One region of the Glutamicibacter mishrai genome, then DNA from elsewhere that is predicted to be linked to it. Evidence: predicted binding sites of a transcription regulator. Region 1 holds the regulator's gene; the other holds the start of a gene.
What was found. Region 1 encodes HspR, which represses chaperone genes until heat shock. Its sites were predicted from a motif close to AAGTTGAGTCNNNNNGACTCAACTT; they were not measured.

Region 1 (4,394 bases):
AAGACAACCAGCCTTCGGTATCGATCCAGGTCTTCCAGGGCGAGCGCGAGTTCACCCGTGACAACAAGGCTCTGGGCACCTTCGAGCTGACCGGTATCGCACCGGCTCCTCGTGGCATCCCGCAGGTTGAGGTCACCTTCGACATCGACGCCAACGGCATCGTGCACGTATCCGCCAAGGACAAGGGCACCGGCACCGAGCAGTCGATGACGATCACCGGTGGTTCCTCGCTGTCCAAGGAAGACATCGAGCGCATGGTTCAGGAAGCTGAAGCACACGCCGAAGAGGACAAGGCTCGCCGCGAGGCAGCTGAGACCCGTAACGCCGCTGAGCAGGCTGCCTACTCCGTAGACAAGCTGATCAAGGACAACGAAGACAAGCTGCCAGAAGAGGTCAAGACCGAGGTCCAGGCCGACGTTGACGCACTGAAGGCTGCCCTTGAGAAGCAGGATAACGACGACGAGGTCAAGGCCGCGTTCGAGAAGCTGCAGGCATCGCAGACCAAGCTGGGCGAGGCAATCTACGCCAACGCACAGGCTGAAGGCGCTGCTGCTGGCGAGGGCGAGCAGGCTCCAAACGCTGATGAAGACATCGTCGACGCCGAGGTAATCGACGAAGACGAAGCCGACAAGAAGTAGGGAGTTAGGGAATATGTCCGAGGCAAAAGACCAGAACGAAAACTTCGACGCCGAGTCGGAGAACCAGCCAGAGGCCGCCAATGAGCAGCCAACCGCTGACGCCCTGGGCCAGGCCGAGGCGATCCTGAACGAAGCTGGCGCCGACGTTGATGAAGCCGAGGCACAGCAGGGCGAAGCCAGCGCGACCGAAACCGAGCTGCGCAACGACCTTCTGCGCCTGCAGGCTGAATATGTCAACTACCGCAAGCGCGTTGAGCGTGACCGGGCAGTGGCACGAGAAAGCGCAGTCCAGTCGGTATTGACCACCATCCTCCCGGTACTCGATGAAATCGATGCCGCCCGGGCGCATGGGGATCTGACCGACGGACCGTTCGCTGCGATCGCCAACAAGCTGGATACCATTTTGGTCCAGCATGGCCTGGAGCGCATCAACGAGGCCGGTGTTGAGTTCGACCCGAACATCCACGAAGCATTGCTTCGCCAGGCTGTTCCGGAAGTTCCAGCCGACCACGTGGGCCAGGTGTTGCGTAACGGTTACCGCAAGGGAACCACCGTCCTGCGCGCAGCGCAGGTACTGGTAGCAACCGGCGAATAGCCACGAATAACACAATTGAAACTGCCCACTGCCGAGAAATCGTCAGTGGGCAGTTTCGAATTGGCATTGAAAGGACGGGGCCCTGATGGCAAGTCAGGACTGGATCGAAAAAGACTTCTACGCCATTCTGGGCGTCGCCAAGGACGCCAGCGAGGCGGACATCAAGAAGGCGTACCGCAAGCTTGCGCGCAAGTACCACCCGGACACCAACCAGGGTGATGCGGCAGCCGAACAGAAATTCAAGGACATCTCCGAAGCCCACTCGGTGCTGGCGGATAAAGAACAGCGCGAGCAGTATGACGCGATCCGTGCCATGGGCGGCGGAGCACGCTTCTCCGCCGGAGGACCTGGCGGGGCACCAGGCGGCCAAGCTGGATTCGAGGATATCTTCTCCAACCTCTTTGGCGGCGGGGGCGGAGCCCGCGGACGCGGCGGACAGCCGGACTTCTCCGACCTGTTCGGGGGCGGCGGATTCGGCGGCGGCGCAGGCGGCTTCGGCCAAAGCGCGCCACCGCGCAAGGGTCAGGACCGCACCGCGAACACCTCGATCTCCTTCGCGGGCTCCATCAAGGGAACCACCATCGCCTTGCGCGAGCAGAACGGCGAAGTCATTGACGTGCGCATCCCTGCGGGCATCAAGGACGGACAATCCGTTCGCGTGCGTGGCAAGGGGCACCCTGGTGCAGCTGGCAATGGCGACCTGCTGGTCAAGGTGAAGGTCAACGAGCATCCCTTCTTCAAGCGCGAAGAGAACAATATTCGCATCCACGTGCCAGTCACCTTTGACGAGGCCGTGCTGGGTGCAAAGATCCACGTACCCACCCTGGATGGCGAAACGGTAGCGATGAAGGTTCCCGCCGGATCGAATTCGGGCCGCACTCTGCGCCTGAAGGGCCGAGGCGTGAAAACCTCCAAGGCCACCGGCGATCTGCTGATCATCCTGGATGTGGTAATTCCGCAGAATCTCTCGGACGCCGCGAAGAAGGCCGTGGAGGACTTCGCCGCAGCAACCGAAGGCGAAGACCCACGCGTGGACTTGGCCGCCAAAGCCAAGCTCTGAAACAAAGAGGGTTCTTTCTTCCCTGTCGTGCCCTCGAAGTGGCACGGCAGGGAAGCTAGACTCAAAGACTAGAGGCTGTAGAGCTGACAAGCCATGTAGAAAGGTGGTTGAAGCAACGTGAACGGGGAGTACCTGCGACCTGTCTTCGTCATTTCCGTCGCCGCTCAACTGGCAGATATGCACCCGCAGACGCTACGCCAGTATGACCGGATCGGCCTGGTGTCGCCGAGCCGCCAATCGGGCAAGCAGCGCCGCTACTCGCAGCGCGATGTGTCCCTGCTCCGCCAAGTCCAGGCGTTGAGCAAGGATGGCGTCTCACTCGAAGGCATCAAGCGGATCCTTGATCTGCAAGATCAGGTTGCCTACCTGCAGACCGAGGTCAACGACCTGCGCAATGAACTCATCGCAGTGCGCCAAGGCCAATCCCGTATTTTTGCTGCCGGCACTTCCGGTGGCGATGTGGTGTCCCTGGCTCGCGGCATGCGTCCAGAACGACGCGAACCAACCGTCACGCTGTTCACCGCCCGCCGCGCTATCGGCCGCTAGATCCGCCCGTGGCGTGCGAGGCGCGTCTCTAGGCCGGTACGCACAGCAGGCCACTCGTGCGGAAGAATCGAAAAGATCACGGTGTCGCGCAGCGTTCCTGTGGCCGGATCATATTTGTGATTGCGCAGCACCCCATCTTGTTTTGCGCCGAGCCGCGCGATGGCAGCCCGTGAAGCCGCGTTATGCCAGTGCGTGCAGAATGCCACGGAATAGCAATCCAATTCCTCGAAAGCCCGCTGCAGCAGCAGGAACTTCGCTGCCGGGTTGATCCCTGTGCCCTGGACCGCCGAGGACAAGTAGGTGGAGCCGATTTCAACGCGCTTGTTCGGTTCATCGATATTCAGGTACGTTGTTGCTCCCACAGCCTTGCCTGTGGAGAGGTCAATGATGGCAAAGGGCGCCATGGCTCCGCTTTCCTGCAAAGCCAAACGCTTCTTGATATCGCTGGCCATATCCTGCGCCGAGGGAATCGAGGTGTACCAGATTTCATCAAGGCGCCCTGCTGAGACAATCTCTGCGAGCTCTTGGGCGTGGTCGAGTGAAAGCTGTTCCAGTCGCACGCCGGCATATTCCATCGTGGGTGCTTGGGCGTAACTGCTGATCTTGGATGAAGGAAGGGCCATGGAATCCATCCTATGGATTCCATGGCCCTTCTGGAGCTTTGACGCCGATATTAACCGACGCGGGTGTACGCCAGATCGAAGACGAGGCGACCGGCCTTCAAAGCTTTGCCCTCGAAGCTGGTGAGGATGCGGCGCTCAAAACGTGGCGCCCAGCCACCTTGCTCATCAATGAATTCAGGCTCGGGATCAAAACCTTCCATGCCCTCACGGCGGACCTTGGTCAGGTTGCTGTCTTCGCCAGCCAAATTGCCTGGATGCTGATTCTCGAAATCGGCGTGCGCTTCAAGGACTTCACGCATCTGCTCGGCGTAGTTCGACCAGTCGGTGGCAAGACGCAGGGTTCCACCCGGCTTGAGGACGCGGGAGACCTTGTCGAGGAATGACTTCTTGATCAGGCGGCGCTTGTGGTGGCGCGGCTTGTGCCATGGGTCGGAGAAGAAGATCCAGATTTCATCGGCGCTGTTCTCATCAAGCATGACGTCCAGGACCTCTGGGGCGTTGGCCTGGACGGCGCGGACGTTGGTGATGCCAAAGGACTCGACCTTGAGCATGAGTTGAGCGAGGCCCGGCCGGTAGACCTCTACGGCCAAGTAGTTGCGCTCTGGATCATCCTTGGCGGCGTTGGCGATGCACTCTCCCAGGCCGGTACCGATTTCCACGACCAATGGTGCGGCGCGGCCGAAAGCTTCAGCGGGGTCAAGCTGGAAGTCGTCGGCCACCGAGGTATCGGCAATCTTGCGCGGCGGTTCGATGACGTACTGCTCTGCGTTGCGTTCCCACGCGCTGGCACGGCGGCCCTGGAGGCGGTTGCCGCGGCGTACAAATGACACTGGCTCCGCGCGGAAAAGATTCGGGTCCTTGGGGGCAGTGCCGTGGGCTGGGCGCTGCTGATCGCTCGATTCGCTCATGATGATTAATCCTAACGGAGCCAG
Region 2 (4,394 bases), 1.3 Mb from region 1:
AGCGAGTCGGCCGAACCGAACAGGTTGGTAGCCAGGGCCTTGGCCAGCTCGGTCTTGCCGACGCCGGTTGGGCCCAGGAAGAGGAACGAACCGATCGGACGACCTGCAGGGGACAGGCCGGTGCGGTTGCGTCGCACGGCGCGAGCCACTGCGGAGACGGCATCCTTCTGGCCGATCACCGAAGCGTGCAAGGACTCTTCGAGGGTCGCCAGACGTGACTTGTCATCGCCCGTGATCCGGGAAGTTGGGATACCGGTGGAGCGGGAGATGACCTCAGAGATCTGGGCTTCATCCACCACACGGGTGATTCCTGCGTCACCGGCTTCCTCTGCAGCATTGATCCGTGAGGTCAGCTCGGCGATGTGGTCGCGCCAGGCGCTGGCATCCTCGAAGCGTTCCTCGCCGATGGCGCGGGACTTCTCGCGTTCGGCCTCCACCAGATCGGCGCGCAGTGACTGCACGTCCTCGGTATCGCCGGCGGCGATGGAGCGCCGGGCACCAGCGATGTCGATCAGGTCGATAGCCTTGTCAGGCAGCTGGCGGTCGGTGAGGTACCGTGCCGAGAGTGCCACCGCGGCCTTGAGGGCTGCCGGGGTGTACTGCACCTGGTGGTGGTCCTCGTAGGATTCGCGCAGGCCCTCCAAGATGGCCAAGCTGACTTCCTGGGAAGGCTCGTCCACCATGACTTTGCCGAAGCGGCGGGCCAGGGCGCTGTCCTTCTCCACCTTGCGGAACTCGTCCAGCGTGGTGGCACCGATCAGATGCAGCTCGCCGCGAGCCAAGCGGGGCTTGAGGATGTTGGCGGCATCCATATTCCCGGACTCGCCGGAACCGGCGCCAACCAACAGGTGCATCTCGTCGATGAACACCAGAACCTGGCCCTCGGAGTCGGCAATCTCTTCGAGCAGGCCGGTCAGGCGTTGTTCGAAATCGCCGCGGTAGCGGGTGCCGGCCAGCATGCCGGGCAGGTCGATGGAGATCAACCGGGAACCGCGGATCTGTTCCGGGACCTGGTCATCGACGATTGCCCGTGCCAGTCCTTCGGCGATCGCGGTCTTGCCCACGCCGGCCTCGCCGATTAGCACCGGGTTGTTCTTGGTGCGACGAGCCAGGATCTCAACTACCTGATCCAGTTCGTCGTCGCGGCCGATCACCGGATCGATCTGTCCGTCAGCTGCCAGCGCGGTCAGGTCGGTTCCGTAGCGTTCGAGCATGGAGGCATCGGATTCGTCCTGCCCCTGGTCCTGTCCGCCATTCTGGGCGCGCTGGGCCTGTTCCATTGCGGCCTGCTGCAGGGACTGGCCGGTGATTCCGTGCTGTGCCAGCAGGTGGCTGACGGGGGATTCCGGATTGAAGACGAAGGCCAGGAACAGGTGGTCCGGGTCGATGTAGGTCGAACCGTAGTTGCGCGCCACCTGGTAGGCGTCAAAGAGGCTGCGCTGGGCAGCGGAGGATAGCCGAGTTGGCTTTTCTCCGTTGTCCTGGCTCTTTGGCATATGAGCGATGGCGTCTTTGCTGAGCGCCTCGATGTCGATGCCCATGGCGGTGAGGTGCTCGCCGATGGGTTCTGTGCGGATCAGCGCGGCAAGCAGGTGCAGTGAGTCGATTTCGTCGTGACCGTGCTCGTGCGAGATCGCTGCTGCGGTAGCTACTGCCTCGTGGGTACGCGTGGAAAGCAGGCGGGTGATGTCGATTGGACGTGCTGCCTGGGCTCGCGAAGAGAGGAAACGAGAGAGGAATTCCTCAAACGAGCCGTCTGATGGTGCACCAAAAAATGCTGGCAAGTGAGCCTCCTAGTAGAAACTTGAGCGGTCTATGCTCATGTTCAACGTATGAGGCTCCAAGATATTCCCGAGGCGTTCAAAATTTCTTTTTGAGCGCTCGAGATCACACAGGGGAGAAGATGGGATTAGTCCTTGGGGATTTCAACGATTCCCATGCGCGCGGCCGCCACAAGTGCCTGTACGCGGTCGCGGACATCCAGCTTGACGAAAATCTTGGCCATGTGTGTCTTCACCGTGGTTTCGGTGATTCCTAGGGTTTTAGAGATTTCAGTGTTATTTAATCCCTGAGCAAGGAGTTTTAGAATCTGGATTTCTCTATTGGTAATGCCAAGGTCATAAATAAGATCTTCAACAGCTTGAGTATTATCGGTATAGGCTTCGCGTACTGCCGAAATTAGGTCCGAAGAAACCGATGGGGAAATGGCAGCGGTGCCCTGATGAACTGCGTGCACAGCATTAATGATTTCGCCTGGTTCAGAATCCTTAACAAGGTATCCGCTGGCGCCGGCGGTGAGGACCGGAACTAAATACTCATCCGAGGAAAATGCCGTAATTGCAAGGACTGCGGGGCTGTCTTTGCGGGATTTAATGGCGCGAGTAGCGCTAACTCCATCCATGATTGGCATCTGCAAATCCATCAGAACAACGTCGATCTCATTCTCGGAACAATAGTCGACTGCCTGCTTGCCATTTTCTGCAGAAAATACGGTTACAATTCCTTGATCCGTTGCTAGGATTGTGCCCAACGCATGCCGAATCAGGGGTTCATCATCGACGATTAGGACTTTGATCTGTTCCATTATTTCCTTTGGGTCGATGCTGCAGACCACTAAACGGACTGCTCACTTGCAAGTATATAAGTTGACGAGATGTGGGGTTTGTTATGAAGGGTTTGAAAATGCTGGCGGTTGCCGCATTAGTGTTGGCACCATTAACTGCTGTGGCTGCTCCCGCATCTGCGGCGCAGAGCCCATTGATCAGCAGCGGGTCAGTTGCAACTCCGGCTGGATGGGGAACTGACTTTTCACGGTGGATGTGCGATCACTACGGAGTAGCCTGCCCATAGGCTATTTGACTTGAAAGCTGTTGCCGTGAATTATTCGGCGTATGAGTGAACGACTAAAAGACACCCTGACCAAGCATCTTGCTGGTCGGGGTGTCATTGTTTGGGTTGGGATCGCAGTACTCATGCTGCTCTCGGGCAGCGAGTTCCTCACCCTGTTCAGGGACGGTTTCAGCCGAGCATCGCAAGTAACAATCCTCGGTGCTCTCGTGGGGCCCGTGCTTTGCATAGTTCTGGCTGTTGGGCTGCGATGGGTTGCGGTCTCCCTCGGACTATTCGTGGCCGTCGCGTTCTTTTTCCTCAACGATGGCTTCATGTTCTTCTTGACGATCACTGCATTCATGATCTTCGGATCGCTTGCGGGCACGGCAAGTGCACGAAGTGTTCGGGCGCTATTCCTCACGCTTTCAACGGCTTGGATGGTGCAATTCGGAATCCAAGCCCAGGGAGACGCAGTCTTGCTTGTCGCCTTGGCCCCATTGAGCGCGTTGTCATACTTGGTGACCCGCAGCATCTATTCACTGCGTGAGAAAAACGCCAACGCGGTCGAGCAGATGCAGCGCGCGCAGGAGCAGACCAGGACTGCCATCGATAAAGAGCGCAAGAATATCGCCCGAGATCTCCATGACATTGTTGCCCATGACATCACGATCGTCGCTATGCAATCGAAGGCAGCGAAATTCGCCAACGATGGACAGATGGCCTTGGAAGCCTTGGATGTCATTTCCAAGTTGAGTTCTGAAACTTTGCATGACTTGCGCCTGATGCTCAACGTACTGCGGGCCGACGGGACGATGTCGGATGAAGCCGCGCCCGGCATCGACGCGCCGGCGGCTACGACCGTTTATGCGCTCCAAGGCGCGGAGCTATTTGCCCAGCGTCTTAAAGATGCAAATTTTCAAGTGACTTCGACCATGGATGCAAGAATTTCGGATTTGCCTCGTTCGGCGCAGACCGCGATCTATCGCGTGATGCAAGAAGGTACAACGAATGTCATAAAGCACGGTGCCCCGGGAAGTTCCTGCACTCTGGAGTTGCTGTCGAACGGCACTGAAGCGGTACTAGAAATCACTAATCAGATAGATGTTTCAGAGAAAAAGATGAAGGGTCTTCCGGAAGGAGGAAGCGGACTGATTGGAATGTCCGACCGCATGCGTACTTTTGGAGGAAAATTCTCGACGAGCTCCAAAAACGGGTTCTGGACCCTGCGCGCAAGCATCCCGTTCTAGCCCCTACCCTCCTACTAAAGTATGATTTCGGATTTCTGGCGAACGCGATAGGTTAGACATGTATCGGTGAAGACCGATCACCAATAAGGTACTTGGTGGTGTTTTGCGAGTGGCATCATGGAGGACCTGAGGGTGATTAAAAGGTACGTTGCATTGTGTAAACGGACTGATCTTTCATCGGCGGAGGCGCCCCCATCGCCCGCCGTTGTCTGTCAGCAGTGCAGCGTACCTTTTATAACTTAATCGCCGGCTGAACGGTCCGGCACCGATATGCAGATGTTCTTAAAACGCGATGGCACCTGAGAATCTCCGGTGCCA

Region 2: D3791_RS10075 (ATP-dependent Clp protease ATP-binding subunit) is a predicted target of HspR. The motif match lies at 1,802-1,826, and genes of this name have one in related genera.

The regions. Positions count from the first base shown of each region.
Region 1 is NZ_CP032549.1:815,397-819,790, reverse strand. It holds gene dnaK (molecular chaperone DnaK) at 1-638, shown strand, start outside; gene D3791_RS03935 (nucleotide exchange factor GrpE) at 652-1,233, shown strand; gene D3791_RS03930 (DnaJ C-terminal domain-containing protein) at 1,319-2,293, shown strand; gene D3791_RS03925 (heat shock protein transcriptional repressor HspR) at 2,411-2,839, shown strand; gene D3791_RS03920 (GNAT family N-acetyltransferase) at 2,836-3,462, opposite strand; gene trmB (tRNA (guanosine(46)-N7)-methyltransferase TrmB) at 3,513-4,370, opposite strand.
Region 2 is NZ_CP032549.1:2,135,601-2,139,994, forward strand. It holds gene D3791_RS10075 (ATP-dependent Clp protease ATP-binding subunit) at 1-1,784, opposite strand, end outside; gene D3791_RS10080 (response regulator) at 1,910-2,584, opposite strand; gene D3791_RS10085 (sensor histidine kinase) at 2,892-4,076, shown strand.